DNA from 3 places in the Bacillus sp. LQ16 genome. Region 2 is predicted to be linked to each of the others. Evidence: riboswitches for the same ligand, from Rfam matches in the RefSeq annotation. Region 2 holds a riboswitch; each other region holds the start of a gene.

Region 1 (10,785 bases), 750 kb from region 2:
TATATCATATTTCTAAAGAAAAACATATTGTCGTGCTTTATCATGTAAGAGGAAGTTTATTTCCGATTACTATTGAAGTTTCTAATTTTCTCTCCTATGAAAGTTTGAATTTACAGATTGAAGAGCAACTGGAACAAATTAAAGAAATGAATGAGGAAGAAATAGAAGAGTTTCAAAACGGTAATACATTATATGAAATGTCACTTATTATTATTGGTGAAACATATTATGAGCTACAAGACACGAATACATTACAATTTGTATTTAGTAAAAATATGCAAAGTGTAGAAATAATATTTAATAGTGTTAATTGGAAGGAAACAACGATTACTCGTTATGCACAACAAATACAAGGTGTTTTAATTGGTATATCACAAAATAAGAATAATTATATAAAGAATTTTAATATTATTACAGAGGCCGAGATGGCACTTTATAGTCAAGTGAATGATACGACAGCAGTATATCCTGAGAAAAGTATCGTCGATATGTTCTATAATACTGTTACTCAATTTCCAAATCGTATAGCTTTATCTTCAAGGGAAGGTACTTTAACTTATGAGGAGCTAAATAAAAAAAGTAATCAAATAGCTCATATGTTAATTAAAAATGGCGTCCAATTAGGAGACTATGTTGGAATATTTATGAAACGTAGCATAGACACAGTAGTAAGTATGGTAGCTATATTAAAAGCTGGTGCAGCGTATGTTCCGATTGATCCAGATTATCCGGAAAGTAGAATACAGTACATTATTCAAGATAGCCAAGCGAAAGTTATATTGATGAAAGAGACGCCTATAACATGTGATGGAGTTCAAACAGTTTCAATGTATGATAGTGAAACTTGTGAAGATATAGATGTAAAGTTGTCTATTCATTGTGATGATGTAGCTTATATGATTTATACGTCTGGTTCAACAGGGAATCCAAAGGGAACGATGTTAGCACATAGAGGGGTTGTTAATCTGTACACTTGGATGCAAAAGCAATATGAATTGACAGAAGAGGATGTATTTGCCCAATTTCCTTCTTTTAGTTTCGATGCTTCTGTATGGGAGTCATTTGCTTCTTTATTCTGCGGAGGAAACTTGTATGTATTATTAGAGGAAGAGCGATTGTCTGTAGAAGCATTTGCAAATGCAATCTATAAAGTGAAAGCAACTTCGATCTTGGCATTAGCAACAATTTTTGTTCGACAAGTAGCAACTTATTTAGCAGAAGAAGATATATATAAGCTAGCTTCCCTAAAAAGAATTGCGATTGGCGGTGAAATGTTGCCTGTAGAGGTTATTAAATTGTGGAGAGAAAGAATAGGTACAAATGTTGAAATTCATAATGTATACGGACCGACAGAATGTACTGTAGTGACGACAACCTATAAAATACCTAGTCAGTTAAATGAGGATGTTGCGAGTATTCCCATTGGTAAACCATGTGCTAATTATCAAGTTATGATTTTGGATGAGAATATGAATCTTTGTCCAATTGGTGTACCTGGTGAATTATATATAGATTCAGTAGGATTAGCAAAAGGGTATTTTAATAAGCCTAATAAAACAATTGAAGCTTTTATTCAGAACCCTTTCAATCCTATAGTTAATATATATAAAACAGGTGATATTGTTAAGTTGTTAGAGGATGGAAATATAGAATTTTTACATCGGAAAGATGATCAAGTAAAGATTAGAGGACATCGTATTGAACTAGGAGAAATCCAAAGTAAAATTTCTCAAAATCATAATATAAAAGAAAATGCTGTGTTTGCTAAGAAGAGTAAGGAAGGTAGCCAATATTTAATCGCGTTCTATACAACTTTAAATAAAAAAGAAATACCAGAATTAGTTTATCAGTTACAAGAGCAATTACCAGATTATATGGTGCCATCTAAACTAATTTATATTAATGAATTACCACTTACACCTAATAAAAAGATTGATGTTAAGAAGTTAGCTCAGTTAGAAGAAAAGTATGAACCGGTTCGTCTACAAGAATATGTTGCACCTTCTAATAAAGCAGAGAAACAAATAGCGCGCGCTTGGGCGGAAGTATTAGGAATTTCAAAAGTTGGAGTGCATGATGATTTCTTTACAATTGGTGGACATTCATTAAAAGTATTACGAGTCTTAACATTGTTAAAAGAAGATTTTTCACATTTAACAATTCAAGATTTCTTTAAAGAAAGAACGATATATGGATTAGCTCGAATTGAGCGAGAAGTAAAAGTAGAGAAAGAAGAAGTATTTCGTGAATATAAAGTGATTCACGAACCAGATACTATCACGTATGCAAACGTTTTGGAAGAAAACCAGATTTCAAATGTCTTTTTAACAGGAGCTACTGGTTATTTAGGATCACACATATTATATGAATTGTTGAGAGATACATCTGCTACTATTTATTGTTTAGTAAGACCAACCAAAGATGTGCAACAAAGAATTATAGATACATTAACAGGCTACTTTAGTGATATATGTGAAGAATGGTTACAGCGTATACAGGCCGTAGCTGGTGATCTGGGGGAAGAGTATCTTGGGATGAGCGAAGAAGAATTTATGTTCATCAGTTCTAAGATGGATACGATAATTCATTGCGGTGCAGATGTAAGACATTTTGGAGATGTAAAACAATTTGAAAATATAAATGTCCAAGGAACTAGCCGTATGCTAGCATTAGCGGAGAAAGGTGCTACATTCCATTTTATTTCTACAATTGGTATCCCGTTAGAATTAGCGGTAGATCAATGGGATACATACATGAAAACTGGTGATTTTAATTACAGTGTAGACTTAGAGAATGTATATTCAAATAGTAAACTACAAGCGGAAAACATTGTTCGTGAAGCAATGAAAAATGGTTTGCGCGGAAATATTTATCGTGCAGGTAATTTAGCATGTCATTCAGAAACAGGTTCGTTCCAACAAAATATTGAAGGAAACGCATTTTATCGTCTTATTAAAACAATGCTATTAATTGGGAAAGCACCAAATGTGAAGTGGAAAGTTGATTTCACACCAATTGATTTTGCTAGTAAATCAATTGTATTGTATTTAAAAGATTCGCAAATTGTAGGAGAGACGTTACATATTTGTCATCCACATCAAATTGAGTTTGAACAATTTATACAGTTAATTGGAGAGTGTGGATACAATCTTGAAATGGTTCCACTTTCAGAATATGTAAATACCGGACTTGAATTAGCGAAGGAAAATGAAGTAATAGCAGAGTTAATTGCTTCTCAAGTTGCAGGAGATGGAGCGCAGCAATCTGAGATTGTAATGGGTACGCGTAGAACGAATGAATGGATTAAGAAAAAAGAATTGATAGTACCAGCAATCAATAAAGAATTTATACAGCAGTTATTAGCTCATGGTGAAAAAGTTGGATATTTTCCAAAAATAATGAAATGATTATGCATGCTTTTGTTTGTTCAATAAAATAAATCATGCTACAATGAAAACGAATTAAGGACCGGGGAGCCAATTGGCTGAGAGGATGTAAGTAAACATCGACCCTCAACCTGATCTGGATAATGCCAGCGTAGGGAGTTACTTAAAGTGATGTAGCATATGTTATTCTATAATAACTTGCATACAAGGCTTTCCTACGCAGTAGGAAAGCCTTTTCTTATTTTTGAAATCTAATTTTATAAGGGGGATTTTATTATGTCACAACAAGTTACAATGTCATTTTCAGTAGTACCACAAGCGAAAACGAAAGATGTATATTCTGTTGTCGATAAAGCAATTGAAGTTGTGCAACAATCGGGAGTTCGTTATGAAGTAGGGGCAATGGAAACAACTTTGGAAGGAGAATTAGATGTACTTCTTGATGTCGTTAAACGTGCGCAACAAGCTTGCGTCGATGCTGGAGCAGAAGAAGTGATTACTTCTATTAAAATCCATTATCGTCCAAGCACTGGTGTAACGATAGATGAAAAGGTTTGGAAGTACCGTGATGAATATGCAAAACCAGAAGCAATCTAAACTTATTACAACTATTTGGCTTATCCTTCTCATTGCGATATGGGAAGGATCTGTTTCATTATTTAAAATCGAACCGTGGATTTTACCAAAGCCTTCTGCCATTGTTCAAGAATTAATTGGGATGAAAGATTTACTATTACCAAATACGATGCAAACACTGCAGGAAGTTATAATTGGACTATTCTTTGCAATTTTATTGGGGACGAGCATCGCAATTATTATGGACGTTATACCGTTATTTCGTATTTTAATAAATCCATTGCTCGTTATTTCGCAAACAATTCCAATTGTTGTACTTGCACCGCTATTTATTATTTGGTTTGGATATGGGATGTTGCCGAAAGTAATGGTCGTAATACTCGTTTGTTTCTTCCCAATTGCGCTTAGTATTTTAGAAGGTTTTCAAACAGTAGATAAAAACATGTTGAAGCTGTTACAAACAATGAAGGCGACAAAATGGCAAGTTTACCAGAAAGTAAAATTTCCAGCAGTGCTTCCATACTTTTTCTCCGGTTTAAAAATTGCAGTTACATATAGCGTAATGGGGGCAATTATCGGAGAATGGCTCGGTGCAAGTGAAGGATTAGGCGTTATGCTTACGAGGGCTACAAAATCCTTTTTGACTGCCCGAGTATTTGGTGTTGCAGCAATCATCGTTATAGTGACATTATGCCTGTATTTTATCGTAGAGTTTATGGCAAGAATAACAGCACCATGGATATATAGAAAGGACGGCAGAAAATGAAAAAAGGTTTGAAAGTTATGTTAGCTGCCTTAGTAGCGGTAGGTGTGGCTGGATGTAATCCGGCGAAGAAAGAAGAAAGTGCAAGTAAAGATCAAAAAGTAAAAGTAGTATTAGATTGGTTTCCAAATACGAATCATACTGGCTTGTATGTAGCGCAAACGAAAGATTATTACAAAAAGCAAGGATTAGATGTAGAAATTATTCAACCAGGTGACAATGTAACAGCAGAGCAAATGATAGCATCAGGAAAAGCAGACTTCGCAATAAGCGCACAAGAAAATGTAACATTAGCTCGTGTGGAAGGAATTCCTGTTGTATCTGTAGGAGCGATTATTCAGCATAACACTTCAGCGTTTGCATCGCTTAAGAAAGATAATATGACGTCACCGAAAGATTTTGAAGGTAAACGTTATGGCGGCTGGGGAGGACCAGCGGAAGAAGCGACATTAAAGACGATTATGGATAAGCATCAAGCTGATTTTAATAAAGTTGAAAAAATCCTCTTAGGACAAACAGATTTCTTTAAATCAATCGGCCGTGATGCAGATTTCGAATGGATTTATTACGGTTGGGATGGTATTGAAGCGAAGCGCCAAGGAAAAGAGTTAAATACGATTATGGTGAAAGACTTAGATCCAGCGCTTGATTTCTATAGTCCTGTTATTATTACGAGTGAAAAACATACGAAGCAAGATAAAGACTTTGTGAAAAAGTTTATGAGTGCAACAACAGAAGGTTATAATTTTGCAATTAAGGAACCGAAAGAAGCTGCTGATATTTTAATTAAAGCTGTTCCAGATGTAAATAAAGATTTAGTTCAAGAAAGCCAGAAATGGTTAAGTACGAAGTATCAAGATGATGCGAAAGCATGGGGAGTACAGAAGGAAGAAATTTGGACGAATTACATGAATTTCTTATATGACAACAAAGTTATTAAAAAGAAAATCGATGTAAAAGATGCTTTTACAAATGAATTCCTTCCAAGTGAAAAATGAGCGGATTACAAATAAAAAATATAGTGAAATCTTTCGACGGAAAGAATGTATTAGAGAATATTAGTGCCTCTATACAAGAGGGAGAGTTTGTTTCTTTTGTAGGACCGAGTGGTTGCGGGAAAAGCACATTATTAAACATGATTGCAAATGTTGAAAAACCAACAAGCGGGAACGTAATGTATAAAGATAAGCAAGTACAAGAGCAAGATGTTGTTAGTTATATGCCACAACAAGATTTATTACTACCGTGGCGATCAGCTTTGCAAAATATCGTTCTTCCGTTAGAAATTGAAGGAAAGCCGAAAAAACAAAGGCTGACAGAAGGAATGGAAGCATTAAAGCAGTTCGAACTAGATGAATATGCAGACCATTATCCAGATGAATTGTCTGGTGGTATGCGTCAAAGAATTAGTTTTCTGCGCACATATTTATGTGAAAAGCCAATTATGCTGCTTGATGAGCCTTTTGGAAAGTTAGATGCATTTACAAAAATGGAAGTACATAGCTGGCTTTTAAACTCTTGGCATCAAGAGAAGCAAACAATCGTTATGGTTACACATGACTTAGATGAGGCAATCTTGCTTTCAGATTGCGTATTTATTTTATCTCAAAGACCAGCGTCAATAGTTGGCGAGGTACAAGTGAAATTACCTAGACCGAGAACGATGGATATGTTAACATCACTCGAATTAAAAAAGGATAAAGAAGAGATTTTAAGTGTGTTAGCTCCTTATATGAAAAAATAGAAAAAGCCTTTTAACAGTTTTTAGTATAATTACTGTTAAGAGGCTTTTTTTAGAATATGAAAAGATGGAGAAGGAACAAAAGGGAAAATAGAGAATAGAATATAACAGAGTAGTTTATACTCTTAATATAACAAATGTTAAAGGAGTGAAAGGATAAAATGACTTTATCAACTGTTCTTCAAATGGTTTTAGCTTGATATGGGAGAAGTCTGCCCATTTTTTAAGATTAAGCTAAATTGAAGACAGCAGGTAAAGAACCTTAATCCTTTTTTACGATAATATGTAATGGGTAAGGTGTATTCACCTTACCCATTTTTATATGCATAATTAAATAAGGCTTCATACTGTTGGTCTCTCTATTTAGCTTATGGACGATAAGTAAAGGAGAGAAAAAAATGAGTATATTAACAGTAGAAAATTTAAGTCATTCGTATGGTGAGAAAACCATCTTATATAATGCGTGCTTTCGATTATTAAAGGGGGAGCATGTTGGGTTAGTAGGGAAAAATGGGATTGGAAAATCAACACTGCTAAGAATTTTAACAGGAGAACTTATACATGATGATGGGAACATTGAATGGTTTCCACATGTGAAGGTTGGATTTTTGCAGCAGCATATAGATTTACAAGAAGGAATAACAATTGAAGGATACTTGCAAAGTGCATTTTCTAACTTGTATGCGATTGAATACGAAATGTTAAAAATTGCAGAAGAGATGGCTGAAGCAGTAGAAGTAGAAAAATTGTTAGTAAGGTATGGAGAGTTACAAACTATATTGGAAAACTCTAATTTCTATCAAATTCATACAGAAATTGAAGAAGTGGCAATTGGTTTAGGGCTGTTTGAAATAGGATTGGAAAAGGATGTTTCAAAGTTAAGTGGAGGACAGCGGACAAAGTTATTACTAGGAAAGCTTCTTCTAGAAAAAGCTGATGTTTTATTGCTAGATGAACCAACGAACTATTTAGATACAGCACATATAGAATGGTTGCAATCGTACTTGAAACTGTACGAAAAAGCTTATATTATCATTTCGCATGATGAAGTATTTTTGAACAATATTACGAATGTCATTTACCATCTAGAAGAACGAAAAGTTAAGCGATATGTAGGGGATTATGAAAAGTTTTTACAAAGTTACCAAGTACAAAGGAAACAATTACAATCGGCGTATGTGAAACAACAAAAAGAAATTGCTCAGTTAGAAACATTTATTCAAAAAAATAAAATTCGAAAAGCAAAACAGGCAAAAAGTCGAGAGAAAGTATTGGAGAAAATGCGAAGGGTTGAAAAGGTAAATAATGTACCTCAGTCCTGTTTTGCTTGTACTGTTTATAATGAACCAGTAAGTCGTATATTACAGGCTGAGAAACTAAGAGTGGGTTATAGTGAGCCGTTATTTCCAGACTTGAATTTACAAGTGAAAAAAGGAGAAAAGATAGCTATTGTTGGTCAGAATGGTATTGGAAAAACGACAATATTAAAAACGTTATTAGGTCAAATAAAGCCGCTAAGCGGTTCGATTTTTGTTGGGGACCGAGTAAATCCTGCTTATTTTGCACAGGAAGAGTTTGCTTCAGAAATAACACCGTTAGAGAAAGTTTGGGCAGAACGACCAGATATGACAAAGAAAGAAGCGCGCCAAGCATTAGCGAAGTGTGGATTGAAAGAAGAACACGTATTAAAACCTATTCGTTTATTAAGCGGTGGAGAGCAAACGAAAGTGCGTTTATGTGAACTTATCGTAACGAAAAGCAATGTTTTAATTTTAGACGAACCGACTAATCATTTGGATGTAGAAACTAAGATGGCTTTACAGGAAGCGTTACAACAATACAAAGGAACGATTTTAATTGTCTCACATGAACCTTCTTTCTATGAATCGTGGATAACAAAAGTATGGAATATAGAAGATTGGAATGCTGAACAATATGAATAAAGAAAAGGCATTAGCTTTTATGAGCTAATGCCTTTTCTTTGTGATTAACATGATTTTCGAGAACTCTTACATGAGAATTGTATGAAGAAGCACTCTTATGGTGCGCTTATAAGCGTGCTTTTTCTTTTGTTATATTTATAATAATACGAAAGCCTTTCCCTAACAGGTGACTATCTTTCTTTATATATATAGATAGTTCAAAACGGAATGAAAATAATTCCTATATATAAAGGATAATGTGGATATTATAGGAAGACAATAGAAATTAAAGGAAATTCATGTAAAATTCAAATGAACTTCATATAAACTTCATATTAGAAACTAAATATAATTATAATAGGTTATTGTAATATTTTTGATTTTTCATAAAATTAAAAGTTTGAATTTAGGAAGTCTTGCTCGAACCTAAATTCAAACTTTAGTGAAATAATTAATGGATATTACGTCTAGTTTTCGCTAATGACGGCATTTAAAAGTTCGGCAGGATTACCTGTTCCTGCACCACCAATTGTAATAGATCCACCAGGAGGAATTTCGCCATTCCATCCTGCGTTTGTAATTACATAATGATTATTTGTTTTACTACTAATTTTAGAATCCCAAACTTGTGTTAAATTGCCGCTATAATCAAATTCTAATTTCCAATTTTTAATAGGAGTCGTTCCATTATTTTTGATTATAATCGAGAAGTTATAACCGCTGCCCCAATTCGAAGTGACTGAAAATGTAGCAGTGCCATTTCCATCAGGAGGTGTCGTATTAGTTTCATCCGTTTTGACAGTAAGAGCGGTAGGTTGTGATTTATTTCCAGCAGCATCTTTGGCAATTACTGAAAATGTGTATTCTGTATTAGGTTTTAAGTTTTTAATTGTAATGCTATTTGTTGTTGTACTCCATTTCTCTTCTCCAGCAGTAATTTCATATTCCGTAACTCCTACGTTATCAGTAGATGCAGTCCAGTTTAATTGAACTGAGTTTGAATTTTTATTCGTAACTACAATATTTTTAACATTCGTTGGTGGCTCAGTATCTTTTTGACTAATAGGTCCACCAAGTAATTCTTTTACTAGCGTATCAAGTAATTTTGGACCACTACAACTATATTTTGGACTTGTACGGCAATCCCCGCTTAGTTCCCAAAACATTGCTCCACTTAAACCCTTCGTCTTTATATAGTCTGTTTTATATTTCATAGATTCATTGTCATCGTAGCTAATAAATGTGCCTGTAGTCGCATTATATAAGTAAGGTACTTTAGCTGTGTCATTCCAGTAGCGTACAAAACCATTTTTATTAACGTAATTGGCTGCTAAATCACCGTAATCATACACACCTGTGTCACCGGTAGAATAATCATCCCAAGTACCTTTAGAAGCAAGTTTCCCATCGCTACCTGGTTTGCAAGGTTGATATTGTCCGTTATTTTCTTTGCCACAACTTTTCCAGCCACGTCCGTAAAAGGGTACGCCTAATACTAGTTTATCGACTGGAACACCTTCATTTGTATAAACATTTATAGCACCATCTACGTAAAAATTCGTATTTGCTGCTGGGTCATTTGGATCCTTATATAGAGCTGCATTATGATTAGAAGTAGCTTCCCATCCGCCGTGGAAATCATATGTCATAATATTAATCCAATTGAGTATTTGAGAAATTTTCTTTAGCTCTGTATGATCAGCGTAGCGTTGGCTTGCACCTGAAGCGATTGTTAGTAAATATTGTTTGCCATCTTCAGTACCTGCTTTATTCAAAGCATTTCGGACGTCTTGAAGAAGGAGAGTGAAATTTTGTTTATCTTCAGGACGATAACTACCACCAGGAATCGTTTCAACGCCCGGATATTCCCAGTCTAAATCTACGCCATCAAACCCATATGCGCGAAGAAAAGCTACTGTAGATTCAGCAAATACTTTTCTTGTTTTTTCATCAGCGGCCATATCAGAAAAGCGGTTAGACCAAGTCCAGCCACCAACGGAAATAATTGTTTTTAAGTGAGGATATTTAGCTTTTAATCGTTTTAGTTCTCCGAAATTTCCGCAACGGGCATATTTATCGCAATCTTCCCAAGTTGTACCTGAGCCAGGATACGATTTGGTAACATCAGCCCATGGTTCCCCGAGTACAAGAGTACCATTAGGAACCTCTTTATTTTGCAATGGTACACCAGATTCTTTACAGTTCCACGTTTGTTTATTTGGATTATCAGGATGAGTAGAAGGGTTTCCATGTTTTCCATTCCAACAAATATCAGCGAAAGCATAGTTAAGGTGAGTAAGTTTTGATGCATCAATGTCAGCAACTTGATAATTACGTCCGTAAACGCCCCACGAAGGAAAGTACCCAACAATTTTTTGATTTTGCTTTGGTGAATCT
Region 2 (10,785 bases):
TATTATACCGTCCGATTCGTAAAAAATCGGCAATACGGAAAGCATCTATTTTATCGGTCTTATCTTCTTCAAAGAGTTTTTTATACCGATGGATGGCTTTTGGATTTTGTACGACCACTTCCACGTCTAAAGCCCTCAAATCCTTATCTTCCGTTAGGAACATGGAAGGATGGAAACTATAGACGGAAGTAGATTCCATACCAATGACAATTTTTTTATAGTTGTACAACTGATGAAAATGGAGAACATCCTCCTTAATGGCGTTGGCACCATTCACATCGTTTGAAAGACAAATTTCTTTCAAAACAGTGTCATGACTGTCAAGAAAACATACATCAAGTTTTTCAGAGCTTACATCAATAGCTACGAATAATCTCAAAGAAAGGACCTCCTTTCTTTGAATAGTATTTGGAATGAGCTTGGATACTGTGGGATCTCCCTAGAGTCCAAAACATAGCCACAACCTCGCGTATGAGTATTCAATGATTGCCTTCATCTAAGCTGCCCTCCCACCAATATGAGAGGTAAGTGAAGGAAACCGATACAGCTTGTGCGTATGCAGTGCATTTTGGTCTGGGTCACAGTCTTTTAACGTGGTCGAACTACAGGAGGAGTAAGCATATTCCCGATGGATCCATTTCCACACTTCCATTATCTGGGGAAATCCCCCAGTATCCAAGACTAAATTTTACCCATACATCATTTTTTTGATGTAGCTCTTGAAGATAAAAACTATTTAATTTTCAAGGAACAGTTATTAACTTAAAACTTATTATACGAGGAGGGTGTATCATGAAAAAAATATGCTTTGTATTAATTGTCGACGCTGGTATAAATTATGGTTCAATATTTTCTCTACCATTTTTAAGGAATCAGAATGATTTGAAGGAATATTTTTCTAAGTATTATGATGTTTCAATTAATTATATCAGGGATAAAAACTCAGTTGACTATTTGGTAGTTCCCAAACCGTGTCCAGCTTTTGATAATGAAAATAATCTTCCAATAATTGAAGTACCAGCAATCTTATTTATGGAAAAGAATTTTGAAAAAATAAAGACTTATATAGACAATTATTTTTCTAATAACTCATAAAGAAAATAAAAGTACAGTAAAAAGAAGTCCGATAAAAAACGAGTGGTGTAGAATATTTCTATTAATCATTCGTTTTTTATTATATTTACATATATTTTTTAAAAGAGGATTATAGACGTTCTGAAAAAAATTAATTATAACAAGAACAGTGTTCGTGCTACTATCTACGGTTATTTTTTGTATTAAGTACCCCTTTAACTAACAAGACAATAAAAAAATTAACATATTAAGGAAATAATGTTACAATAAATGTAAGAGCTTTCTCTTTGAGTTTTAGCTCTGAATAATAAAGATAGTTAAATCACTAAATGGAGGAGCAGGTCAATTTTGTTCCTTGTATAGTAAATTGTTACCTATCTCTATTGCAGGTTGTATGGCAGGTAGCAGTTGTAGCGAAATGCAGCAGAGACAAAGGCTCTTTGTCAAACGGGACTGATGAATGTATTTGGCAAGTAAAAAATGGTTCTTTCCGGAGTTAGTTGAAAAGTCTCATTCTCTCCAAAAGTAGAATCTTTGTCCGCAATGTGGAGAATTTGCATCGACCATACATGATTCTTTTAATAAGCTTTAACTTGTTTATGCTCCCTTCGGCAAGACCATTATTATTCTCATAAGTTACCGCATTTCTGACAGCTTCAATATCCCCGGCTAATCCATTCGTAAAGCTCTTAAACTCTTGTATATTAGTATTCTTCATTTTCTCAATACAATGGTCGAAATTCTCAACACTCTTTGTGGTGAAGATGTTTTTAAACTCCCATGTTAAGTCATAAACTATTTTTACAATAGGGTGTTCTTCGTAATTATTGCTGGTATTATGACGTATGTTCAAGCATATTATTTAACGTGGATGATTCCATAAAGAGAAAAAGAAATAACCTTTGCATTTTTCAGATTATCGTGTATGATGGGAAAGTATTGAAAATTAAATCAGTGATAAACTAGGGGTGCCTAACGTATGCGTAGGCTGAGAGAGAAGCGCGTGAACTTCTTAACCCTTTGGACCTGATCTGGCTCGTACCAGCGTAGGGAAGTTAACGGCTTTACATAATGATGTCTTTTATGAGCCAGGTCCTTATTTTTTTATGGACCTGGCTCTTTTTATTTTGGCATGCGCTGGCCATATCTCGTCCTTGTCACGAACAGGGGAGGCAACAAAGGTTATGAAACAGTCTGTTTCAGCTGAGCAAATTGAATTGAAATCGAGTTTACCAGGGAGTAAGAAAGTATATGTGGATGGACCACGCGCAGGCATGAAAGTGCCGATGCGTGAGATTGAACAAAGCGAAACGAACGGCATCCCAAATCCTCCAGTCCGTGTGTATGATACGAGCGGACCTTATACGGATCCTGAGTATAAAGTGGAGTTAGAAAAGGGGATTCCAACGCCGCGCCATTCTTGGATTCTGGGGCGTGGTGATGTAGAAGCATACGAAGGGCGTGAAGTGAAACCAGAGGATGACGGTGTGAAAGTGGCTTCGAAACATACACCTGTTTTCCCGCAGATGGATCGCAAGCCACTTAGAGCAAAGCAAGGTGCAAACGTTACGCAAATGCACTATGCACGTAATGGCATTATTACGTCTGAGATGGAGTATGTTGCGATTCGTGAAGGGGTAGAGCCGGAGTTTGTTCGTAAGGAAATCGCAGAAGGCCGCGCTATTTTACCAGCGAATATTAATCATCCAGAAGCTGAACCGATGATTATCGGGCGGAACTTTCATGTGAAGGTAAACGCGAATATCGGAAACTCTGCTGTATCTTCTTCTATTGCAGAAGAAGTAGAAAAGATGACGTGGGCTACTCGCTGGGGTGCAGATACGATTATGGATTTATCTACAGGTAAAAACATTCATACGACGCGTGAGTGGATTATTCGTAATGCGCCTGTACCAGTTGGAACTGTGCCGATTTATCAAGCGCTTGAAAAGGTAAATGGAATTGCAGAAGATTTAACGTGGGAAGTGTACCGTGATACGTTAATTGAGCAAGCGGAGCAAGGCGTGGATTACTTTACGATTCATGCTGGTGTATTACTTCGTTACATTCCAATTACTGCAAAGCGTACGACAGGTATCGTTTCGCGCGGTGGTTCGATTATGGCGCAGTGGTGTTTATTCCATCATAAAGAAAACTTCCTATATACTCATTTTGAAGAGATTTGTGAAATTATGAAGCAGTACGATGTTTCGTTCTCTCTTGGAGATGGATTACGTCCAGGATCGATTGCAGATGCAAATGACGAAGCACAATTCTCTGAGCTTGAAACACTTGGTGAATTAACGAAAATTGCTTGGAAACATGATGTGCAAGTTATGATCGAAGGACCTGGACACGTACCGATGCACTTAATTAAAGAGAATATGGAGAAAGAGCTTGATATTTGTCAGGGCGCGCCGTTTTATACACTTGGGCCACTAACGACAGATATTGCACCAGGTTATGACCATATTACATCGGCAATTGGAGCTGCGATGATCGGTTGGTTTGGAACGGCGATGCTTTGTTATGTAACGCCGAAAGAACATTTAGGTTTACCGAATAAAGATGATGTACGCACGGGTGTTATTACGTACAAAATTGCAGCGCATGCGGCTGATCTTGCAAAAGGACATAAAACGGCTCATCAGCGTGATGATGCACTTTCAAAAGCACGTTTCGAATTTCGTTGGCGCGATCAATTTAATTTATCTTTAGATCCTGAACGTGCGATGGAATATCACGATGAAACGTTGCCTGCAGAAGGGGCAAAGACAGCTCACTTCTGTTCAATGTGTGGACCGAAGTTTTGTAGTATGAGAATTTCACATGATATCCGTGAGTATGCAAAAGAAAATGATTTAGAAACGACAGAAGCAATTGAAAAAGGAATGAAAGAGAAAGCAGAAGAATTTAAAGAAGCTGGTAGTCATTTATATCAATAACACATTACACCTCTTTACTTGATTGATCACACTGTAGTACCTAACTTTATTATAGAAGAAGCCCCATTTGCTAAGACGGTAGCAAATGGGGCTTCTGTTGTTTATAAGGCAAAGAAGAGATGTACCCAGTAGAATAAGAGGAATAGTGTGACGACTGTTGTGAGCGGGATAACGATAAGGGATACACTTAAATAGTCTTTCCATTTTACTTTAATTTTGTTTTGTTTCAGAATATACATCCAAATGAGTGAAGCTAGTGTACCAATTGGTAGTAATAGTGAACCGATGTCACTACCAATGATGTTTGCAAGATAGATTGTTTTTAATGTGACTGGATCTAGTCCCATTTCTGTTAATGTAATTGTACCAATCATAAGGGCAGGATGGTTATTGAAGACGTTAGAGAGGATGGATACAAGTCCGCCCATTGCAAAGCTAGCATAGAGTAGATGCTGATTCACAATTGGCTCGAGCCATTGTACAAGTGCAGCTGTTAATCCTGCGTTGTGGAGTCCGTAAATAATGACGTACATAGAGAAGGCGAAAATTAAAATGTGCCACGGTGTCTTTTTCAAAATGTCGACAGGATTTGTTCGTAAGTAGTACCATCTCCAAATGAGAAGAACGAGTGAACCAAGTACTGCAACGATTTCAATTGGGATGGATAAGAAGGATGCAACGAATAGAAGACAGCGCATAAGGAAGACGAAACCTAATACTTTTAACATGAATCTTGTCCGTTTTTGTTTCGTATCAACAGAATTATTTCCTTTTAGTGGATGGAAGTTTTTCGTGAAGAAAATTTCTTCAATATCATATGAAGAAACAGGTAATTTTTTCGGAAGTTTTTTCTTCAAAACTGTATACATGAGCCATGACATAAATAATAAGCCTAATGTTGCAGGTACAAACATCATAGCAGTATGCATATAAAGAGTCATATTAACGATATTTAATGCGATTAAATTTACGATATTACTTACACCAATTGGTGCACTAGATGCCGTAGCGATTAAAGCACCACTTAATAAATAAGGAATTTGCTGATGAGGTTTTAATTGAAGATTTTTTAGAAGAAGAATTAAAATGGGAGTTGTAATTAAAATACTACCGTCGTTATTAAATAAAAGAGTCATAAGAAAACATAATAATTGAATATACCAGTATAAGCGGCGTCCAGAACCCTTTGCTAAATTTGCTAGTTTCGCTGCGGACCAATGGAAAAAACCGAAGCTTTCTAATATAACTGCCATGACGATGGTCGCTAATATTGTTATGGAAGCACCGCCAATTTTACTTATAATATCCATGACGTCTGGTTTTGATACAAGTCCAGTAATTATGATGATACCAGCTCCGATTGCTGCTGGCCACGCTTCATTTAAACCTCGAGGCCGCCAAAAGATAACAATCATCGTTAAGAAGAATACAATAATAGTAATCCATATTTCAATGCTCATATTTTGCCTACCTTTCTATTTTCCCTTGAATAGATGTAGCTTGTCTCAAGGTTATATTGGTAGTATATTCAGCAAAAAATAAGAAGAACTAGACGTATAACGAGATGAAGCGAATATGTGTTTTTCATGCTAAAGGACAAGTGTCATTAGTAGTGAAATAACTATTGTGATAGGAGTCTATAAATTGATTGGGCAGTAAGGTAGTAAATGAGATTTATATAGGTGTAACTGAAAATATATCAGCGATTATTGAAATATATCGGCGTAACTCAAAATATATCAGCGATCATTGAAATATATCGGCGCAACTCAAAATATATCAGCGATTTTTAAAATATATCGACTTATCGACAAAACATGACAAAAGGAGCCCATCCCAAAATGCCTTTTGGAACAGACCCCAAGACTATATTATTTTTCCTTCAAAAAAGTACGATCCTTCAAGAATAAATTCCAGAAGAAAATAAATCCTGGTAATAAAATTGCAATCCCAATTGCGTATAGAATGAGCAGTGCATAGAACGTTTCTGTCGTTGTAAAGCTTGTAAATACAGTTACGTCAGGATAAATAATATAAGGTAAATGCGCGACGCCGTAAGCGTAGCTTGCAAATGCATATTGAGCGACGACAGCTAAAACGGCAATGCGAGGATATCCTAGTGTATTGTACTTTTTGTTTGTCCACCAAAGGGACGAGTATCCGATAACGAATAAAACAATAGAAACTGTAAACCACGGGAATTGCTTTATTAATCCTTGCATAAGCCAATGTGTTTCAGGATCCATTACAACGAGGGCGATGATCGCCGTAACGAGCGTTGCAGGACCAAGGATGATGGCATTTCTTCTATAAATTCTATACGTATCTTCTGAACTTTGTTCTCTCGCAAAATCAGCAAGAAAGAGAGAGGAGAGAAATAGTTCAGACGTTATTCCGAAGAGCATATAGCAATAGATAACCGGGCTAGAAAGAAGTTTTCCATACAAGAGTACTTCTTTTCCTTCAGACATTGTAATATAGGCTCCCTCTGTAACGGGTAAAACGGTAATTAATAGTGCTGGAATTAAGAGACCAGTAATACCTGAAATAACCCGAAGAAGGTACTGATATTTCGGCAAGGAGTAAGCAAACACCATAAATGTACTACGTACTGCAACGAGCACTAAAATTAACATAACTGGTACGAACATTACTGTCGCAAGGGTAAAGGCCGCTTTCGGAAAGAAGCCGAGAAATGCGACAACGACGAAGACGAGAAACGTATTTGTTACTTCCCAAGTTGGTGATAAGTACCGATTCGCAAGTTTGGCAGCGAGCGTTGGATGTTTTGCGTATACCATGCCCCAAAAACCAGCACCAAAATCGATGGACCCTAGTATACTGTATACGAAAATAAGGGCCCATAAGATGATGATTGCAATACTTTCCTCATGCATGAGAATCGCCTCCTTGGTGTTGTAAATCATTCTTTAATGGATGTCTTCTAAAGAATGTACGTAGAACAAAGACTGTTAAAATAGCGAGTCCAATATATAAAATGATGAACAAAACAAATAAAGGACCGACGAAATCAGCGCGTGTAGATGCATCGACGGTACGTTGCATACCATAAATTGTCCATGGTTGACGACCGCTACAACTGAAAATCCAGCCGAATTCAATACCGAGCATCATAATTGGTCCGCATGCAGCAGCCCCCCAAAGTAGCCACTTCGGTAGTTCTGTTCCCTTTTTTCGGTAAACGAAGTACCAATATAAGAGCGCAATTGCTGCAACTGCAAAGGTAAACGCAGCAGTGCCGACCATTAAGTTGAATAGTGTATGTGTATAAAATGGTGGCCATGTTTCTTGTGGGAATTCCTTTAAACCTTTTACGACAGTGCTAGGGTCTAGTCCCACTAATAAGCTAAGCATGTTTGGAATTTCAAGTGCGTAGTTTAGTTCAAGTGTATTAGGATCCACAACTCCGCCAATGGATAGCGGTGCGTGTGATGTCGTTTCAAATAAAGCTTCAGCAGATGCAAGTTTTTCAGGTGAGTGTTTATGTAAGGCAATCGCTGATTCATGTCCTGAAAGCCACATCGTAGCGCCTGTAATAAATGTAACGACAAGCCCTAATAGTAGCCCTTTTTTATGATAAGCAATTTCACGTGTACTTAAATTTTTCTTCAATAATTTAAATCCAGCGATAGAAGCAATGACAGCCGCACCAGTTGCATAAGCCGTAATAACAACATGGAATGCACTTGTGCCAAAACTCGGATTAAAGAAAGCTTTCCACGGATCAACGTTAAAAACAGATCCATCTGGATTCATTGAAAAGCCTGCTGGTGTATTCATCCATGTATTTGCTGATGTAATGAGTACGGCGGATGCCGTGGCACCAAGCATGACGAAAAATAGCGAGATTAATCTCATAAATGGAGGAAGTTTATCAGCTGCATATACGTAAATCGACATGAATAAAGCCTCCAAAAAGAAGGCGAAAATCTCAATTTGGAAGGGAACAGAAATAACTTGCCCAACAATTTTGGCGAAACCAGGCCAAAGAAGTGAGATTTGCACACCAACAATTGTTCCAGTTGGAATTGCTACACCGAGAAGAATAGCAAACGCCTTTGTCCATCTTTTCGCCATAATGGCATAGTCGGAGTCTTTCTTCCAGTGATAGAGTATTTCGCTTATAAAAATCATCAATGAAAGTCCGACGCCAAGTGTTGCAAAGATAATGTGGAATGCTAATGAAGAACCAAAAAATGCTCTTGCTAATGTTACCGTATCCATATGTAAACTCCTCTTCTTTTTTGCCATTATTTTCTGATTGAATTGGAAGATTTATTCAAAAAAACTACCAAAAATATATATGTATTTAAAAAGTGAATATGATAATATAATGTTGTAATATTTTGAATAGAAAGAAATAAATGGTTGGTCATGTTTTGTTTGTTTTTTGCTCAGGAATCTTTTATAATCTTTTATGCGAACATAAGTTCTGTTTTTCGGAATCAAGAAGTTTATGTGAAATGGAGAGGGTGTTTTATGTATCCTGAAGTCATTAAAAAGATGGCATTTTCAAAAGAGCATAGAGATTTATTATTGAAGCTATATAATAAAGAAATTACGCGTCGTGAATATGATCGACTTGTACAATCGCTATATAAACCTTCTAAAGAGGTTTGTGAGGGATAGAAATGGGGGAGACAATCTAATAGATTGTCTTTTTTAAATTTATGTATGTTCTGATAAAATTAAGGTTAGCCTTACTAGGGAGGTGAAAAGATTGCGGAAACGTTTATATATAGGGATTGGAGTTATCTTCTTAATCGCTTTAGGTGGAATTGTATTTTGGTCAGCTTTACAAGGAAACCGTACAGAAAATTTTATTTTAAGACATATGGTGAATGACAATGGAACACTTGCCACGTATCGTTTAGTAGATACTAAGGCAGGTACGGGTGAAGCTAAGGGACGTGAAGCATTATCAGAATCGGCGGGATTATGGTTACAGTATACACTTGATAAAGATGATCAGGCGTTATTTGATGAGCAAGTAAAGGTTATTCAAGATAATTTCATATATAAGAATCATATCGTTTTATGGAAACTCTCTGAAAAGGGAGAGAGGCAGTCAGCTACAAATGCACTTATAGATGATCTTCGTATTATAGAACAATTATATCGTGCTTATGAAATGTATAAGGAAGAGCGTTATAAAAACCTTGCCGATCAATTAAGTGATGCTGTACTTCGTTATAATAAAAAAGATAATTATTATGTTGATTATTATGATGCAGATGCCGGGAAACAAAATAATTTTGTAACAACATCATACATAAATCCGCGTGCATTCTCCTATATGAAGAAGTACGGCAAAGTTTCTGCTCAGCAATATCAGGAAGTCGTTCAATTTTTAGCGGATTATCCAAGGCATGGATGGGCATTCCCAAAAGAGTATAAAGAAGATGGTACATTTACGTACGATAAAGAAGTGAATCTTATTGACCAATCATACGTTGCATATCATCGAAGTTTAGGAGATCTTTCATCAGATGCTTATTTGGAATTTATAAAGAAGAAGTTCCAAGAGGATGGAAAGCTATACGGTCGTTACAATTTAGAAACGGGAAAACAAACTGTGAATTATGAATCGCCGGCCGCGTACGGATTAACGATTTTGTACGTACTACAAACAGGTGATACAAAGTTTGCGAAGGAATTGTATGATCATATGTCCACATTCCGAAATGACAACGTATTTAGTAGATATTACGGTGGATATGTAACAGGTGAAAATAATAATACGCATATTTTTGATAATGTACTACCACTTTTAGCTGAAATGGAATTAAAAAAGAGTGAACAATAAAAGGTGCCACCATATGAGGGTGGCACCTTTTATTTGTTCATATAATTTTACGTTCTAATATTAGAGAAGTAGTCAATCACAAATTCACGGAATTGCTGAGCTGTTTTTGATAAGTAACGTTTTTTTGACCAACTTAATCCGATGGTTCGCTGACAAGTGGGTTCAATAATACGCAACTTGCTTGATGCTAAAGTAGAGTTTTTTAATAAAGTTAAACTTGGAACAAAAGCGATGCCGAGACCTTGCTTAATGAGGTCGCTAATCACGGTCGGTTCATCTACTTCAAAAGCAATATGCGGAGTGAAACCAGCTTCTTTGCAAAATTCATCCGTTAAGTGTCGAAATCCATAGCCAGTGTTCATACTAATAAACGGTTCGTTTTTTACTTCATGCAGGTGGATATTTTTTCGGCCTGATAAACGATGGCCTGAAGGGACGACTAAGAAAATTTCTTCTGTAATAAGTGGTTCCCAAACAATCTCCTCACCTTCAATTGGCACAGAGGAGATACAAAAGTCAATTTCTATATTATCTAGTTGTCGTTTCATAGAAGGAGTGGATGCAAGAAATTGTTGGAATCGAACGTTAGGATGTTCTAGTAAAAAAGAGCCAAGTAGTTCTGGTAATATTCTTGGAATAGAAACGGCCAGTGTAATAGAGCTTTGTTGTAATTCGGCTAAATCTTTAATTTCTCGTTCTCCTTCACTTAATTCATGAAAAATACGTTCTACTCGTTTTAAAAATACTTTTCCGAAAGAATTTAAAGTAATCTGTCGGCCTTGGCGATCAAATAAAGGGACTCCTAAATCCTTTTCGAGTCTAGCAATTGTTTTGCTGAGTGAAGGTTGCGCGATATGCAATTCTTCAGCTGCCTTTGTCATGTGTTCTAGTCGTGCAACTGTCTGAAAGTATTTTAACTGGAGCAGTTCCATTTCGAGT
Region 3 (10,785 bases), 730 kb from region 2:
TCATTCCAAACTATGGAACAATCGTTGCTGCCATTAACTTTGACCGTACTGGTACAACAGGTATCGGTAAATACGTATTAAATCATAGCTTTATGATTCCAGGTTTAATCGCAACATTTACTTCTATCGGCATTGGAATGCTTTTAATTTCTATTATGTTTTAAAGAAAAAGCACAAACCCTTATTTAAAAAGGTTTGTGCTTTTTTAATCAAACGTTTGTTTAAAATTTTGGGCAGTCCATTTCTCCATGTAGCACTTAAAATACTACACGTCCTTCCCTACAAACTTCTCTTTACTTCTTCAGCTAATTTTCTCGTACTTTCATACGCAGATTCAGCTAAACTAATTGCTGAAATAACTGAAACACCGTCCGCACCCGCTTCTATAACTGCTGCTGTATTTTCAATTGTAATCCCACCAATACCAACGATCGGCACTGTAATTCCTTGTTCTCTAAAATAAGCTAATCCTTTCGTTCCTTGAACCGCTTTCGTATCTTTTTTCGTACTCGTTGTGAAAATAGGTCCAACGCCTAAATAATCTGCTCCATTTTCGATTGCAAAGCGTGCTTCTTCAATTGTATGAGCAGATACGCCGATAATTTTATCTCCCATTTTTTCACGAACAGATGTAATTCCTTCATCATCTTGTCCTACATGAACACCATCTGCATCTAATTCAATGGCTAATTCTACATCATCATTTACAATGAAAGGAACACTATATTCCTTACAAAGCGTCTGCAATTCTTTTGCAAAGCGCACTCTATCTTCTCCGATTAAAGAACCTTCCCCCTTCTCGCGAAACTGAAAAAGTGTCACTCCACCATCTAACGCTTCTTTCAATACAGCTAAAGGATCCTTCGTGCAGTTATTGCTTCCCATAATAAAATACACTTGTAATAACTTAGACATTTTCTTTGTTTCAATGCGCATCGTATGTTTCATCCCCCTTACTCTAACTCCTCAATCTTTCCATACTTCTCAATATCACCAGCAGTAGTATTCGCTAACTGATTTAAAAATTCAATTTGGAAACTACCAGGTCCCTTTTCCACGGTCTTAGCAGCTGCCAGTTCCGAAGCTACACCATAAAACGTTAATGCTGCTACTGCTGCTTTTACATAATCTTTTTCCACTGCTACAAATGCTCCTATTACAGACGTTAGTAAACAACCTGTTCCCGTAACTTTCGTTAAAATAGGGTGACCGTTTCGAATAACAATAGTTCTCTCTCCATCTGTAACAACATCTTCTTTTCCAGTAATAACCGCAACTGTATTTAATTCGTCTGCTGCCTGCCTTGCAATACTTACAACATTGCCATTTCCAGTACCAGCGTCTACCCCTTTAATTTCCCATTTCTCATTAATAACGTTTGCTATTTCAGCCGCATTGCCGCGGATAATTGCTAAATCTATTTCGGCTGGAATATGTCTCGCAACTTCTGTTCGATACGAAGTTGCTCCTGCACCAACTGGATCAAATAGTACTGGCACATTGTTCACATTTGCTGATTTACCAGCAAGTAACATCGCTTCTACTTCCTCAGGACGAAGTGTTCCCATATTTAATACTAAAGCTCCAGCAATGCTAGCCATTTCTGCTACTTCTTCTTTTGCATACGCCATTACAGGCGATGCCCCAAGTGCCAACAAACCGTTAGCAGTAAAATTTGTTACAACAACATTTGTAATATTATGAACGAGCGGATTAGATTCTCTCACCAAATCCACTACTTTACTAATTTCTTTCATATTCATCCTTTTCATCTCCTAACTATAATGATGGGAGATACACAAAAAGGCACTTTGCGCGTACGCAAAGTGCCTGAATATGTGCTTTTACACTCTCCCTACGCTGGCATTATCCAACAGGTTCAAATGGTCAATGACGGACTAGTAGCCATACTCTCAGTTTGTATCCACAAACTCCCATGTGTTTCTTATTCATCTACTTCAAAGTCTACTCTTATTCTAGTAAAATAACAAGTTCTTTACTTTTTCTATTTAATATAGAAGCAACTGATAAAGTGAAACTTTAATTAGTTGGGATTTTGTTCCCTCCATTAAAAACCGATCAAATATGGAGCGAAACTGAATCTCAAGAAGATGTATGCTATATTTAACTTATGGAAATTTGAAAGGATGTTTTTAATATGTCAAAAAGCGTTGTAATCGCTGAAAAACCTTCCGTTGCACGAGATATTGCTCGTGTACTGAAGTGTGATAAAAAAGGAAACGGCTATCTTGAGGGTAGTAAATATATTGTAACTTGGGCTTTAGGTCATCTCGTTACATTAGCAGATCCAGAAAGTTATGATGTGAAATATAAAAAGTGGAATTTAGAAGATTTACCGATGCTACCTGAGCGTTTGAAATTAACGGTTATTAAACAAACTGGTAAACAATTTAATGCTGTAAAAAGTCAGCTACTTAGAAAAGATGTAAATGAAATTATTGTAGCAACAGACATCGACTTATCTCTATAAAATATATCTGCACATAAATTCTAAAACACCTTTCATCCTTCATTTAACAATGATATCTAATATATTTATAATTGCACATAAAAAGAAAATTGTACGTTAAGACTAGCTTTCTTATTAGGTGTATTTTCCCTAAAGAAAAGGCACCCTTTCGAGTGCCTGCCACCATGAGCTATGTTATTTGAAAGAATATAGGCTCAAGTTTATTATGGTAGTAAATTTATAAATTTTGATAGTAGTTACAATAAAATGTATTAAGTTTTAAAACAGCTTGTAATACTTTTTTCGGATCATTTTTCTCAAGCATTTGTGTAATTGATAAATAATATAACTTGTCATTTAATTGGTTTAATTTTATGGTCATTCTTAACCCTTTAAGTTCGTTTAGCATTAAATGATATCTTTTAGCATCGTCGGGATTACTAGGGATATTTTGTTTTATAATACGCTCACAATCTAGAGCTAAACTTATAAATTCATGATGATTTGTCATGCTATCCTCCTAATAAATTTTATTGTAACCAACTGTTATCTATCTTATTAATCCAGTATTGCATAGCTCCACCTTCTCTATATTCTTGAACTATACTTGTACCTTTAAGATATTGAGTTTGCGAAGCTGTAAATCCTTTAAGTATTCTCGTTCCTTTAGGTACCGTGATTTTATATTGTATATTAAGCGGATTCCCCCAAGCTTCTAATACGGCTAACTCATTTCTAGTTTCTTCAATATTTCTTTCTTTATCTCCCCACCAATAGCCAAGACCATATTTAGATTCCGGTTCACCAGCCTTGCTTCTTCTATATAAAGTAAGTAGCTGATCAGTCTCTATAATTTCTATTTTTAATTCCTTAAATGCTAATACATCCGAATTTGTTTCTTTAAAATCAAAATTAGAAAATCCTGAAGAACGTATTACCTCTCTCTTTAAACTTGCTCGTTCCATTATACTCAGATTTAAATTATCTATTTTATCTAGGGCCTGATTCATTTCTTTAACTGACCAATTATTCAAATCACTATTTCTAATATAGCTAATTTTTTCTCCTAGATTAATATTATCATTAAAAACACTAGTCATTTGCTCAATATTGCTTAAATTGATGTTTTTTTCCTTTGCATATGTAACCGATAAAGGAAAAGAACTTATTAATAAAATTAACATGATTATAATAGAAAAATACTTTTTCATACTTAATTCTGTCTCCTTATATGAATCTATTTTTAACTATTTCAATTAGAAATAAAATCTAATTTTCTTAAAATAAATTTCCATACCGTTTCTTCTCCTGTAATGACAGAAGCTCTACCAACCATTCCTGTATGTAGTTCTTGTAAATCTTTTGTATCAATTGTGGCTTCTAGTTCATACATATACCCTTTAGTATTTTTATCAAAAGTAGGATATGCTGATACATATGTTATTTGCCCCATTTGTTTATCCGTTTTCTGTAACTTAAACGAATATTGTACTTTATCTCCTTTTTTTATTCCTTTTATCTCTTGAGCTGGTAATAAGATTCTTACTTTTTTTTGGTCTTCTTTTGGGATAATCGAAACAATTTCTTGGCCAGGATTAATTAAATCCCCTTGTTGTAAGATGGCAGGAAATTGTACAATCCCGTCTTTTTGTGCTTTTATAATTGTCGTTTCATTTTGATGACGCAGTCCATCTAACTCTTGCTTTTTAATAAATAGTTCTTGTTCTAGGGATTGAATACGTTGATTCACTGAAATCATAGATTCTTCTTTATATTGTTTTAAAGCATCTTTCTTTTGTTCTTGCTTTCCTTCTTTAGTAACATCCACTTTTGTTCTTTCATGCTCTAAAGTTTCTTTTCGTTGTTGAATACGCTTTTCTACACTATTTTTTTGGGATTCTAAATTTTCTTTTTTATCATCCATTACTTGTTTTTGTTCTTCTAATATATTTTCTTTTGTTTTTTGTTTTTCAATTATGTCTATTTCTCTTTGGATATTTTCGTTTTCTGCAATTAATCCTTGTAAAACTTCATCTTGTTCGCTTGAAATTTTACTATTTTCTATTGTTTTTATTTCATTGTCTTTTTCATTTTGTATAGATTGATATCTTTGATCATAAGCCTGATATTCTTCTCTTATTTTTTTATCCACATCATCAAGAAAAGAAGATTTATGAGACTGGATACTCTCTTTCAACTGTTCTAACATCCCTTTTTGTTTTTCTAAATGTTCCACAATTTGATTCATCTGATTTTGTTTATCTGTTAATTCCTGATTTTTTAATTGAATTAAAATATTTCCTTTTTTCACTTCATCACCAGGCTTAACAGCAACTGTATCAACCACACCTACAATTTGAGTACGAGACACACTTGCATCTGATTTTCCTTGTATCATTGCCGTTCCCTTACTTACAATATCTATCTTACTGACATAAGCCCAGATTAAGAAAACAAATAAGCTCATCAAAAGAAAAACAAGTAATCCAGCAATAAAACGAGGTGGTTTTCTTTCTAATAATTCCTTACTATCAGTTAGTTGATCAAACGAATAAAGCTTACTCATCTTGAACACCTCGCATTACATAAGATTGAGATTCTATGTGTTCTATATGAACAGTTTGATTCTTCCACAAACGGTAATACTCTCCTTTATGGAATAATAATTCTTCATGGGCGCCTTGCTCTTTAATATTTCCTTGTTCCATCACGAAAATTTGATTTGCATGCTGTATTGTACTTAATCGATGCGCAATCATAATTACAGTAACTCCTTGTAATCCCAACTCCTTTAACATATCCGTAATATGTTTTTCCGTTGTAGAATCTAAATTACTTGTCGCTTCATCTAAAATTAAGATATCTGGTTTTTTTAATAACGCTCTTGCAATTGCTAAACGTTGTCTTTGTCCACCAGATAAATTGGACGCATTTTCTTCTAAGAGAGTTTCATAACGTAACGGTAATTCACCGATAAACTCATGTATACAAGCTTGCTTACATACGTCTATAACCTCTTCTAGAGTAACTGGTCGTGCTAAACCAAAACATAAATTTTCATAAATAGAAGCACTAAAGAAGAATGACTCTTGAGAGACATATGCAATTCGATCACGTAATGCAGTACGGCTTATCTCTTTGATATGATAATCATCATAATATATATTTCCTTGCTGAGATTCATAATAATGCATTAATAGTTTTGAAATGGTTGTTTTACCTGATCCACTCTCTCCTACAAATGCTACTTGACTACCTGACTCAATTGAAAAACTTATGTTATTTAGTACATTTTTACGTGTTCCATAACGAAATGTAACATTTGAACATTGTATTTTACCTGATAATTTTTTAGGAGATACTTTATTATCCTCTTTTTCACTCTTTTCTTGATCTAAATCAAAAATTTCATTTAATCGTTCTCCAGCGACTAGTGCAGATTGCATGGTAGGCTGAATACCAATCAAATTTTCAATTGGATTTAAAAAATATACTAAAAGTGCATTATATGTAATTAACTCACCTATCGTCATATTCCCTTTTAATACTTGTATGGAACCAACCCAAAGGATGATAGTTCCACCAATTAATTCAAGTCCCATTTTAATAGAACCTTGTAAATTGGATAGCATTCCTCTTTTAAATACATGCCTTAATAGATTAATAAAACGACTTTCAGTTTGAAAAAACACTTCTTTTTCTGCGTTATAAGACTTTACAGTTGCAATTCCATTTAAAGATTCTACTAAATAGGAATTTAATTTTGCATTACTTTCCATTTCTTTGCGATTAATAGATTGATACGGCTTATGGAAGGCAAAAATAATACCAATATAGAAAGGTATTATTAATAAAGTCACACCAAATAAAATAGGACTATGGACATATAACAAAACAGCTCCTATTGTAACCATTAATGTATCAATCATTAAAGTAACTGTTATGGTTGACAAAGCATCGCGTATTTTACTTGCGTCCATAAATCGAGAAATAATTTCGCCCACTTTTCTTGTTTCAAAGAAATTCATTGGTAATCCTACAACATGACGATAATACCCAAGCATTAAATGAATATCTATTCTCCTACTTAAATATAAGATTAAATGAGTACGAAAATAAGAAAGCAGTATCTTAAATATATACAATATAATAATTCCAATTGATACAATATGAAGTGTCTGTATCAATTGATTCGCCACGATATCATCAATTAAAAATTTAAAATAAAATGCTCCCAATAACCCAAATAAATTAAAGAAAATAGAAGCAAAAAACAATGGTATTAATAAACTTTTTTGTTGTTTTAATAATACAAGAAATCGTGAAAATGTTCCCTTTGATTCTTTTCCTTTTTGAAAATTTTGTCCAGGAGACATTAATACAAGAATACCTGTCCAAATTTGACAGAATTCTTCTAACAAGTACGTAACCAATCCCTTTTCTGGATCAGCAATATAAATTTTATTATCTTTAACCTTATGAATTACTACATAGTGTAACAAACCACCATTGACTACAACATGAGCAATTGAAGGTAATGGAATTTCTTTTAAATCTTCGGGTTTTGTTGCTTTTACAGCTTTTACTTCAAACCCTAGTTTTTCACCAGCCTCCATCAAACCTTTAATATTTGTTCCCGCTAAATCTGTACCAGCCACTTCTCTAATCTTTGAAATAGAAGTAGTAAACCCATAATGGCGAGAAATCATCGCTAAACATGCTGGACCACAATCTTTTAAATCCTGTTGCCTAATACAAAAAAACTCTTTTTTGAACAAAATCGCAGCCTCATTTCCTTTATATTTAAATATAACAAGTTAAATATTATATCTAAATATAATAAAAAAATAGACAATATGTAATTTTGCATATTGTCTACCTTTCCTGGAAATAAGTGTTATTATAAAACCCGTGATTGTTATATCGCGATTAAGAAATTTTAATAATAACATTTTTATACTATTAACTAATTAATTACGTGTAATAATCAAAAACATAATAATAAGGGGTATGAATCATTATGAAATTAGAATTACTTACAGAAAAAGAACTTTTAGAAATTTCAGCTGGTGGGGCTGGTAAATGTGTAGCAGGTATCGCTTCTGGCGCAGTTGGTGGATTCCTAACAGGAGCTAGCTACACTTGGGAATTTGGTCCTGCTGTAATTTATGGCGGCGGAGTAGGCGCTTTAGCTGGCGGCGTTGCTGGCGGAATTGCTGGTTGCTAATAAAAAATAAAAGGAGAATCATATTATGAACTTAGAGACACTTACAGAAAAAGAACTTTTAGAAATTTCAGCTGGTGGAGCTGGTAAATGTGTAGCAGGCATCGCTTCTGGCGCAGCATTAGGATTCCTGAATGGCGCTAGCTACACTTGGGAATTTGGCCCCGCTGTAATTTATGGCGGCGGAGTAGGCGCTTTAGCTGGCGGCGTTGCTGGCGGAATTGGTAGTTGCTAATAAAAAATAAAAGGAGAATCATATTATGAACTTAGAGACACTTACAGAAAAAGAACTTTTAGAAATTTCAGCTGGTGGAGCTGGTAAATGTGTAGCAGGCATCGCTTCTGGCGCAGTTAGCGGATTCCTAACAGGAGCTGGATACACTTGGGAATTTGGTCCTGCTGTAATTTATGGCGGCGGAGTAGGCGCTTTAGCTGGCGGCATTGCTGGCGGCGTTGGTGGTTGCTAATAAATTATATATCTAATAATGATTAGAATGAAAAAAGCGATTAAATTAGGTTTTTAATTTAATCGCTTTTAATTTATATAAGCTAGAACTAGCAATTGTAATATGTATAAAATTTCTTACCTTCTAATGGTATGCTTAAAATATATGTTATCCAATTTTAGAATTTACAGAAAGAAGGGTTTAATTCTATAGACCATATTTCACTTATATTCTAATTTCAACTAATATAACTTTTTCAAATTAAATAATGAAATTACATACATGCTAGAACCAAAGAATAGGCCTGCACAAACCCATATAATAATATCAGAGAAAGAAACTGATATTTTTCCTGAGCTTAAATAAGGAAAAACATAACACATTAATATAAACATTTCAAAGGTCCAAAGCAAACCCGCTCTAATACTAGATTTTTTAATCTGTTTTTTCTTTTTAAAAAATTCTTCTTTTGTAGAGCACTCTATATCATTCAATCTTTTCTTTTTTAATTTCCACATTAGATAGTTAGCGTAAAGCATATTGACCACAAAGGTAATTATAGTTCCTATGGATAAGGTGTGATTAATAGTATCAACTACTAGCATAATAAACATAGCTAGTATATTTACATACCATAACATTAACCCTGCAATAGCAAACTCTTTGTTTATTTCTTGTATTTGATATTCATCTCTTTCGCTTACTTTGTTTATAAATCTTAAGTACATTTTTTCTAAGATATTTTTCATTATTACAACTCCTCCCAAAACAAATCATTTAAAGTAACTCCAAGGGTTTGACAAATCTTAATACAAAGATTTAAAGATGGATTATATGCGCCTTGTTCAATTAAACCTATTGTTTGCCTGCTAACATTTGTCAATTTTGCTAATTCTCCTTGTGTCATACCTTTTTCAAGTCGAATCCGCTTAACTTTGGTAAGCATCTAAAAACCCTCCAATACTATAGTTTACTTTTGTTAGTTATATATTACATTTGTTTTTTATATATGTCAAGCGTCATATATATATGAGATCCCAGTGCGAATTCCGACATAAAATAAGCCGAATTTTCTATCCTAAGAAAATTCGGCTCTCATTATTTGGAGGTAATCACTAATTTTTTCATATTTTTCTTCATATTCTTTTATTCATAAGCATTATTTTATATTATAATTAACACATTTAACATGCTATATCAGTTCAGTTATATGTGAAATTCCATTTTAAATAATTCATTTTGAATTTTCTTGAACTACATTTTCCACAACAAGAGGGAAAGAACAATCCGCAATACTCCTCAAATTTTCTTTTCTATACCGTATCAATGATTGGAATTTCACTTTAGGAATCCCTTGTTTTTTTAATAAAAATCTCCCTTTATAGAAGGGGATAATATGGTACAACTTTATTTAAAAGCTACATCCATATTGGTTAATTTAAATTGTACATAACAAAAAAGAATTGCCCATCAAAACTTTAGATAGACAATTCCTTTTTATTCATTTAATCAAACTTTAATTTCTTTAAAGCTTCTGCGAATGGGTTGTTTAATGGCTCTTCTTCTTTTTTCTGTTGTTTCATATATTTTTGAACGTCGCGTTTATCAGCTTTATTTCCAGATTCTTTTTTACGTCTTTCTTGGAATGTCGATAATTTCTCGCGATAGCCACATTTACATGCAAAGATTTGACCTGCACCTTCACCACGTAATTCCAGTTTCTTCTTACATTGCGGGCAACGAGCATTTGTTGTACGAGATACATTTTTACGGTGTCCACATTCACGGTCTTGGCATACAAGCATTTTTCCTTTTTTGCCGTTTACCTCTAGCATTGGTTTACCACAGTCTGGACAAGACTTCGTTGAAATGTTGTCATGTTTATATTTTTTATCACTCGATTTAATTTCAGAAACAATTTCCTTCGTATAGTTCTTCATTTCGGAAATGAATACTTCTTTTTTCAGTTTACCCTTTGCAATTGCCTCTAGCTTTTGTTCCCACTCACCAGTTAGTGTAGGCGATTTTAACTCTTCTGGTACTAAATCAAGTAACTGACGGCCTTTTGAAGTAATATGAATATCTTTACCACGTTTTTCAATTAAGAATGAATTGAAAAGTTTGTCGATAATATCGGCACGTGTCGCTACAGTACCTAATCCACCAGTCGATTTTAACGTATCAGCAAGTTGTTTATTTTGCGTATCCATATATTTTGTAGGATTCTCCATTGCTGAAAGTAAAGTCGCTTCGTTAAAGCGTGCAGGTGCTTTCGTTTGACCTGATGTTTGCATAATTAGCTTTACAGTTAATGTATCGCCTTTTTCAATGCGAGGTAAAAGTTGCTCTTTTACGTCATCAGTTACATCATCGTCTTCAAATCGATTTTCGTATACTTCCTTCCAACCAGCATGTAAAATCGTTTTTCCGCGTGCAATGAACGTTTCACTACCAACTTTGGTACGTAATGTTAGTTGCTCATATTCGAATGCTGGGAATAAAACAGCTAAGAAACGTTTTACAACTAAATCATAAATTTTGCGTTCTTTATCTGTGAATGCTGAGAAGTTAACGTATCCTTCTGTTGGAATAATCGCATGATGATCGCTTACTTTACTATCATCAACAAATGATTTGTTAGGTTT

Evidence for each region. A riboswitch is a leader RNA that binds a small molecule or an ion and turns the genes downstream of it on or off. The one in region 2 is predicted to bind thiamine pyrophosphate.
Region 1: linked by a shared signal. The riboswitch ahead of AC3EMB_RS02315 (MTH1187 family thiamine-binding protein) and the one ahead of thiC (phosphomethylpyrimidine synthase ThiC) in region 2 are both predicted to bind thiamine pyrophosphate.
Region 3: linked by a shared signal. The riboswitch ahead of thiM (hydroxyethylthiazole kinase) and the one ahead of thiC (phosphomethylpyrimidine synthase ThiC) in region 2 are both predicted to bind thiamine pyrophosphate.

What each region holds. Positions count from the first base shown of each region.
Region 1 is NZ_CM173491.1:455,838-466,622, forward strand. It holds gene AC3EMB_RS02310 (non-ribosomal peptide synthetase family protein) at 1-3,407, shown strand, start outside; TPP riboswitch at 3,460-3,561, shown strand; gene AC3EMB_RS02315 (MTH1187 family thiamine-binding protein) at 3,663-3,983, shown strand; gene AC3EMB_RS02320 (ABC transporter permease) at 3,955-4,728, shown strand; gene AC3EMB_RS02325 (ABC transporter substrate-binding protein) at 4,725-5,723, shown strand; gene AC3EMB_RS02330 (ABC transporter ATP-binding protein) at 5,720-6,469, shown strand; gene AC3EMB_RS02335 (ABC-F family ATP-binding cassette domain-containing protein) at 6,865-8,409, shown strand; gene AC3EMB_RS02340 (glycosyl hydrolase family 18 protein) at 8,856-10,785, opposite strand, start outside.
Region 2 is NZ_CM173491.1:5,091,025-5,101,809, reverse strand. It holds gene AC3EMB_RS25940 (IS110 family transposase) at 1-379, opposite strand, end outside; gene AC3EMB_RS25935 (hypothetical protein) at 793-1,095, shown strand; gene AC3EMB_RS25930 (transposase) at 1,571-1,840, opposite strand; partial or broken gene AC3EMB_RS25925 (L-lactate permease) at 1,886-1,957, shown strand; TPP riboswitch at 2,029-2,144, shown strand; gene thiC (phosphomethylpyrimidine synthase ThiC) at 2,259-4,019, shown strand; gene AC3EMB_RS25915 (arsenic transporter) at 4,121-5,479, opposite strand; gene AC3EMB_RS25910 (cytochrome d ubiquinol oxidase subunit II) at 5,891-6,916, opposite strand; gene cydA (cytochrome ubiquinol oxidase subunit I) at 6,909-8,264, opposite strand; gene AC3EMB_RS25900 (hypothetical protein) at 8,520-8,669, shown strand; gene AC3EMB_RS25895 (transcriptional regulator) at 8,761-9,846, shown strand; gene AC3EMB_RS25890 (LysR family transcriptional regulator) at 9,894-10,778, opposite strand.
Region 3 is NZ_CM173491.1:441,347-452,131, reverse strand. It holds gene AC3EMB_RS02300 (anaerobic C4-dicarboxylate transporter family protein) at 1-164, shown strand, start outside; gene thiE (thiamine phosphate synthase) at 280-936, opposite strand; gene thiM (hydroxyethylthiazole kinase) at 954-1,763, opposite strand; TPP riboswitch at 1,836-1,948, opposite strand; partial or broken gene AC3EMB_RS02285 (toprim domain-containing protein) at 2,159-2,473, shown strand; gene AC3EMB_RS02280 (hypothetical protein) at 2,709-2,981, opposite strand; gene AC3EMB_RS02275 (autotransporter) at 3,001-3,681, opposite strand; gene AC3EMB_RS02270 (HlyD family efflux transporter periplasmic adaptor subunit) at 3,723-5,036, opposite strand; gene AC3EMB_RS02265 (peptidase domain-containing ABC transporter) at 5,029-7,248, opposite strand; gene AC3EMB_RS02260 (Blp family class II bacteriocin) at 7,491-7,697, shown strand; gene AC3EMB_RS02255 (Blp family class II bacteriocin) at 7,723-7,929, shown strand; gene AC3EMB_RS02250 (Blp family class II bacteriocin) at 7,955-8,161, shown strand; gene AC3EMB_RS02245 (DUF3278 domain-containing protein) at 8,383-8,889, opposite strand; gene AC3EMB_RS02240 (helix-turn-helix transcriptional regulator) at 8,892-9,086, opposite strand; gene topB (DNA topoisomerase III) at 9,646-10,785, opposite strand, start outside.